2 regions of the Ferrovibrio sp. GW821-FHT12E11 genome follow, and region 2 is predicted to be linked to the other one. Evidence: predicted binding sites of a transcription regulator. Region 2 holds the regulator's gene; the other holds the start of a gene.
The links. Region 2 encodes PhoB, which activates phosphate uptake and scavenging genes when phosphate is short. Its sites were predicted from a motif close to TNTCATAAAACTGTCA; they were not measured.

Region 1 (3,402 bases), 530 kb from region 2:
GCGCCGATGCTCTCTCCGGCGCTTGGCGGCTATCTCGACACCATGGCGGGTTGGCGTACCAGTTTCGGGTTTTGCAGCCTGGTTGGCCTGGGCGTCTTTGTCTGGGTGATCCTAACCTTGCCTGAAACCCTGGCGCAGCGGGGCGAAGGCGAGGGGGCTGCCTCGCTCTTGCGTGGCTATGCCATGCTGCTGCGCTCGCCGCTGTTCTGCAGTTATGCGTTACAGACCTGCTTCACCTCCGGGGTGTTTTTCGCCTTCATTGCCGGTGCTCCCTTCGTGGTGGTGACCGTCATGGGCCATCCGGCCTCGGATTACGGTCTGTGGTTTGTGGTGGTTTCGGTTGGTTATGTGATCGGCAATTTCTTCACCGGCCGCTTTGCGGCACGGGTGGGTATCAACCGCATGCTCGCGGCTGGCGCACTGACCGGGGTGCTTGGCATTGCGGCCCTGTCCCTGACCAGTTGGCTGGGTGCCCTCAGTCTTCCCGGCATCTTCTTGCCGATGATGGTCGTGGCGGTGTCCAATGGCCTCACCCTGCCCAATGGCACCGCCGGGGCGGTCTCGGTCAACCCGCGTGCCGCAGGGGCTGCGGCCGGCCTCTCCGGGGCCCTGCAGATGCTTGTCGGAGCCGCTGCTGCCCTGCTGGTCGGGTATGGCCAGGATCACGACCCGAGCGAGTATCCGATGATCTGGACCATGGTCGGTTGCGGTATCCTGTCGGTTTTGAGCTTTCTGGTCGCGTCAAAATTTCGCGCCAGCCGGGGCTGAATTGCATGTCGGGCCGGTGCCGGGTGCCATAAACCCGCGTGTTTGGCGGTTCCGATTCGCCCGAGTGGTCAGAAAACCGCATGTCTAGCGGATTTTTATGCATTCCCCGATGGGCAAAACCCGAGGGCGGTGCTATGCAGGATTCGGGAATCAACCCCCGATTCGTTGAAAAACAACATCTGACGCATCAACTCTGAGGAGAGAAATCATGGCTAAGGCAGCCGCCGCCACCAAGACGGTTACCGTCACCGCGAAGCAGATCGCTTCCACGCTGGCCGAGAAGCATGAGCTGCAGAAGAAGCTGACCCTCGCCCTGTTCGAGGACTTCTTCGCCGCCATCACCAAGTCGCTGAAGAAGGGCGAGCGCGTCCGCATGGGCGATATCGGTATTCTGCAGGTCCGCAAGCGCGCCGCCCGTATCGGCCGCAACCCGCAGACCGGCGAGCCGATCAAGATTAAGGCCTCCAAGAAGGTTGCCTTCCGCGCTTCGAAGGTGCTGAAGGAAGCCGTCTGATCCTGTTCTGACAGGATTGAGGATTCAGGGCCTGCCACATGTGGCAGGCCCTTTTTCTTTGGCTTTTTTGACCGATCGGGGAGTGTCGCCAAACCGTCACATCGGTCATTGAAAATTCACGGGACTTCATAAGAGGCAGGATTCATCTTCCCCGCCAACGCATTGCCGAACATGGCGATTCACCAGCAGGTGACCGATGAACATGGCGCTCTTTCCCGCCCGTTACCGCACCATATGGATTTCTGATATCCATCTGGGCACGCGCGGCTGCAAGGCCGATCTGCTGCTGGAATTCCTGAAACATACCGAGTCCGACACGCTGTATCTGGTCGGCGACATCGTCGACGGCTGGCGGCTCAAACGCTCCTGGTACTGGAATCAGAGCCATAACGACGTGGTGCAGAAGCTGCTGCGCAAGGCGCGCAAAGGCACCGAGGTCATTTATGTGCCGGGCAATCATGATGAGGCCCTGCGCGATTTTATCGAGGGGGTGGGGCTGCAGTTCGGCGGCATTACTGTCCAGATGGAAGCGATTCACCAGACGGCGGACGGGCGGCAGCTTCTGGTTACCCATGGCGATCATTTCGACGGCATTGTGACCTGCGCCAAATGGCTGGCGCTGCTTGGCGATGCCGCCTACGGCTTTGCGCTTGATCTCAACACCTGGTTCAACCACATCCGCCGCCGCATGGGCCTGCCTTACTGGTCGCTGTCGGCCTATCTGAAGCACAAGGTCAAGAATGCGGTGGAGTTCATTTCCGACTACGAGCAGGCCATTGCCGAAGAGGCGCGGCGCCGTCGCGTGGACGGCGTGGTCTGCGGGCACATCCACCATGCCGAAATCCGCGAGATCGACGGCATCCTCTATTGCAACGATGGCGATTGGGTTGAAAGCTGTACAGCCCTGGTCGAGCATGCCGATGGCCGGCTGGAAATCCTGCGCTGGGCCGAGCTGCGCGAGCATATGGGCGGCTTCCTGGCGGCCGAGGGCATCGATCTGGCCATATCGGCCACGGCAAATATTAATCTTGATACGGATTAATTGACGACTCGATGAATGCGACCTGCCCGCAACGGTGGATTGAGCCGCTGTAGTCGACTCGTCGGCTCCCGCGAGTCGCTAGGGGCGACAGGCTGTGACAACTCTGGGCAGCGGTAAATTTGCTTGGTATCATCAAGATATGGGAGTGCTTTCATCATTGCTGGGGGCGATCGGCCTTGGCGGTAAGCAAGAGGCCGTAAACCTGCGCCAGACTGCGTCTGGAATGCGCATCGGCGATGTCGTGGTCGGAACCGGCACCAAGGCCGAACCGGGCAAGATGGTGTCCGTGCACTATGCCGGGTGGATATGGGAAAATAATAAGCCGACCCGGATGTTCGACAGTTCCTACAAGCGCGGCCAGCCGTTCGAATTCGCCCTCGGCCAGGGCAAGGTGATCAAGGGTTGGGATGAGGGCGTTACCTATATGAAGATCGGCGGCAAACGCGCCCTGATCATTCCGCCTTATCTCGCTTATGGCGCTCGCGGCAACGGCCGCATCATCCCGCCGAACGCCACGCTGTTTTTCGAGATCGAGCTGGTCAGCGTCCGCTGATGCGGGTGACCTGCCACGCTGTCGCCGCATTCCGACGGCAATTTTTCCGCATCATAATCCCTGAGGAGCTACCGGTAATGTCTCTGTCTCGTCGCGTTTTTGCTGTCGCTGCTGTTGTTTCCGGTCTGCTGGCCGCCCTGCCGGCTGCGGCCCAGCAGGAAGTGACCACGCCCAGCGGCCTGCGCTATGTCGATGTCAAAGTCGGGAATGGCGAAACGGCCCGGCCTGGCCAGACGGCCTCCGTGCATTATACCGGTTGGCTCTACATCGCCGGCGAGAAGGGCCGCCAGTTCGATTCCTCGCGCACGCGCGGCCAGCCCTTTGCCTTCCCGCTCGGTGGCGGTCGCGTGATCAAGGGCTGGGACGAAGGCGTCGTCGGCATGAAGACCGGCGGCCAACGCACGCTCATCATTCCGCCGGGCCTCGCCTATGGTGCCCAGGGCGCCGGCGGCGGCGTGATCCCGCCCAATGCCACGCTGATCTTCGATGTTGAGCTGATCGACCTGAAATGATCTTGTCGGGAAC
Region 2 (3,402 bases):
TTTCAGAAGCCGAATCCCTTCCCGAAGACGATCTATGAAAACGTCGCCTACGGGCCGCGCATTCACGGCCTGGCTGAAAGCAGCGAACATCTCGACCATATCGTCGAGACTTCGCTGAAACAGGCCGGCCTGTGGAAGGAAGTCGGCAATCGCCTGCAGGAATCGGGTACCAGCCTGTCGGGCGGCCAGCAGCAGCGCCTATGCATCGCGCGCGCCATTGCCGTGGCGCCAGAGGTGATCCTGATGGATGAGCCCTGTTCGGCGCTGGATCCGATCGCTACCGCACATATCGAAGAGCTGATGGACGAACTGCGTGAGCAGTACACCATCGTCATCGTCACCCATTCGATGCAGCAGGCAGCCCGCGTCTCGCAGAAGACTGCCTTCTTCCATCTGGGCAATCTGGTCGAGACCGACGATACCAAAGTGATTTTCACGAACCCCAAGGATGAACGCACCCAGGGGTATATTACCGGCCGCTTCGGCTGATCGCGAAAGAGGACAGTCCAATGCCGCAACATATCGTCCAGAGCTATGACGAAGAGCTGAAAAAGCTCTCCACCCTCATCGTGCAGATGGGTGGGCAGGCTGAGTCGCAGCTGTCCAGCGCCGTCGAGGCTGTGGTGAAACGCGACAGCGAACTGGCCAACGCCGTCGTGCTCAATGACGCCAAGATCGATCTTCTGCGCAATCAGGTCGACGATTTCGCCGTTGAGCTGCTGGCCCGGCGCCAGCCGCTGGCCAATGACCTGCGGGTGATTGTTTCTGCGCTGCGGATTTCCTCGGAGATCGAGCGTATCGGCGACTATGCCAAGAATGTCGCCAAACGCGCTGTGGCGCTGAACCAGGCGCCCCTGGTGCGTCCGGTACACGCCATCCCGCGCATGGCGGCGTTGGTCCAGGCGCTGATCAAGGACGTGCTGGACGCCTATATCACGGCGGATGCAGCCAAGGCCGATGCGGTCTGGGCCCGTGATGAGGAGGTGGACGAGCTTTACACCAGCCTGTTCCGCGAGCTGCTGACCTATATGATGGAAGATCCGCGTTCGATTACCAGCAGCACACATCTTCTGTTTATTGCCAAGAATATCGAGCGCATCGGTGATCACGCCACCAATATCGCGGAGCTGATCCATTACACGGTGACGGGCGAAATGCAGAAGGAAGACCGTCCGAAGGGCGACGATACGGCTTATGCCGTGGTGAATGCGCCGGGAGGCCAGCGATGAATATTGCAATCAAGCCGCGCGTCCTTGTCATCGAGGATGAAGCCGCGCTGCTGGCACTGCTGCGCTATAACCTCGAAAAGGAAAATTACACCGTCGACGAGGCGATGGACGGCGAACAGGCTCTGCTGAAGGTGGCCGAGCATATGCCGGACCTGATTCTGCTGGACTGGATGCTGCCGCGTCTGTCCGGCCTGGAAGTCTGCCGCCAACTGCGCCGCGATCCCAATGCCCGCAACGTACCGATCATCATGCTGACGGCGCGGGGCGAGGAGGCCGACCGCGTGCGTGGCCTGGATGCCGGGGCCGACGATTATATCGCCAAGCCATTCTCGCCGAGCGAGTTGCTGGCCCGCATCCGCGCAGTGCTGCGTCGCATCCGGCCGGCGCTGGCAGAGGAGGTGCTGACCTATGGCGGCCTGGTGATGGATATCGCCACCCACAAGGTCACGCGCAACAGCCGCGACGTGCATCTTGGCCCGACGGAATTCCGCCTGCTGCGCTATTTCCTGGAGCATCCCGGCCGCGTGCTGTCGCGCGACCAGCTGCTGGATGCAGTCTGGGGGCGCGACATCTATGTCGAACAGCGTACCGTCGACGTGCATATCCGCCGACTGCGCAAGGCGTTGAACGGGAATGGCGAAAGCGACGTGATCCGCACCGTCCGGTCGGCCGGCTATGCGCTTGAACTATCCTCTGCCACCGCGGCCGCCATGGCCTGACAAGATCTCATGGGCAAAGAAAAAGCCGGCCGCTTCGCAACGGCCGGCTTTTTTGTCTCTGCCGCGGCGCGTTTTAGCGGCGGCCGATCTGCTTCTTCATGGCGGCAAACAGGGCGTCCACCTTGCCGCCGTTATTCTGAATGACGGATTCGAACTGCTGGCGCTGGGTGAAGGCCATCGACACGCCTTCCACCACCACATCGGTCACCAGCGGTTTGCCGTTCTTCTCGTGCGTCTTCCATTCGACACGGATCGGCGGGCCGTTCGGGCGGACGATCACGGACTCCACCACCTGTTCACTGCCGGCAGATTTGACACCATCGCGGACATCGAGGGTCTCGCCGTTATATTGCGACAGCAGCTGGGAATAGACCTTCACCAGGTAATCTTCGAACAGGCTGTTGTATTCTTGGCGCTGCGCATCGGTCAGGCCGCGGTTGTAGCGGCCGAGGCAGAACTGACCGACCGCCTCAAGATCGAGATGGGTGCTCAGCAGGGTGCGAACCAGCGCTTCACGCTTTTCCGTCGTTAAAGAGCGATCGCCCAGCGCCTTCATGGTGTCGCCGCCGGTCTCGCGAATGAATTGATCGGCCGCTGCTGCCCGGACTGGGGCAGCGGGCAGGAGGGTGGCCAGCGCCAGGATGGCACCGGCAAGGATCGCGAAACGACGGGAAAGCAGGGCGGTCGGCATGGGGAATCCCGGCTAAGAGGCGGAAGGGAATAGTTTTTTCGCTGGTAAATGCGGCATTAAAGCGGCCGAACCATAGCCTGACGGGGGCGGGAAGGCGATGATTCTTTTTTTACAGGGTAGTTAGCTCTACACAAATACATAAAGATATGTTTATATAATTCGCATGACTATGGAGTCGCCCCTGACCCTCGATATTCTGATGGCCGCGTTGCGCGCCGCGGCCGAACCCACACGCCTGCGCCTGCTGGCGCTTTGCGCCCAGGGCGAACTCACCGTTTCTGAACTGACCCAGATCCTGGGCCAGAGCCAGCCGCGTGTCTCGCGCCATCTGAAGCTGCTTTGCGAGGCGGGCTTGCTGGAACGCGTGCCGGAAGGCACCTGGGCCTTCTACCGTGTTGGCGACCGGCTGCCCGGTGCGCCGCTGGTGCGTGCTGTGAGCGGCCTGTTGCCGCCCTATGATGCCACGCTGGCGCGCGATGCCGAACGTCTTGCTGCCGTGAAGCGGGCCCGTGCCGAGGCCGCCGAGCGCTATTTCCGCGACAACGCCGCTCATTGGTCGGCGATCCGCTCGCTGCATGTGGATGAAGCCCAGGTCGAGGCGGCCGTGCTGCGTCTGCTGGCCCAGGGCGGAGCCATAGAAGACCTGCTGGATATCGGCACCGGCACCGGCCGGCTGCTGGAAATTCTCGGCCGCAAGGTCAAGCGCGGCCTGGGCGTCGATCTGAGCCGCGACATGCTGAGTATCGCCCGTGCCAATCTGGAG

Region 1: AC1ROT_RS14735 (UDP-2,3-diacylglucosamine diphosphatase) is a predicted target of PhoB. The motif match lies at 1,366-1,381, and genes of this name have one in related genera.

Annotation. Positions count from the first base shown of each region.
Region 1 is NZ_JBXAQG010000001.1:2,962,796-2,966,197, forward strand. It holds gene AC1ROT_RS14725 (multidrug effflux MFS transporter) at 1-768, shown strand, start outside; gene AC1ROT_RS14730 (HU family DNA-binding protein) at 977-1,282, shown strand; gene AC1ROT_RS14735 (UDP-2,3-diacylglucosamine diphosphatase) at 1,479-2,324, shown strand; gene AC1ROT_RS14740 (FKBP-type peptidyl-prolyl cis-trans isomerase) at 2,419-2,877, shown strand; gene AC1ROT_RS14745 (FKBP-type peptidyl-prolyl cis-trans isomerase) at 2,955-3,389, shown strand.
Region 2 is NZ_JBXAQG010000001.1:3,496,816-3,500,217, forward strand. It holds gene pstB (phosphate ABC transporter ATP-binding protein PstB) at 1-489, shown strand, start outside; gene phoU (phosphate signaling complex protein PhoU) at 510-1,229, shown strand; gene phoB (phosphate regulon transcriptional regulator PhoB) at 1,226-1,948, shown strand; gene AC1ROT_RS17395 (MlaC/ttg2D family ABC transporter substrate-binding protein) at 2,022-2,639, opposite strand; gene AC1ROT_RS17400 (ArsR/SmtB family transcription factor) at 2,803-3,402, shown strand, end outside.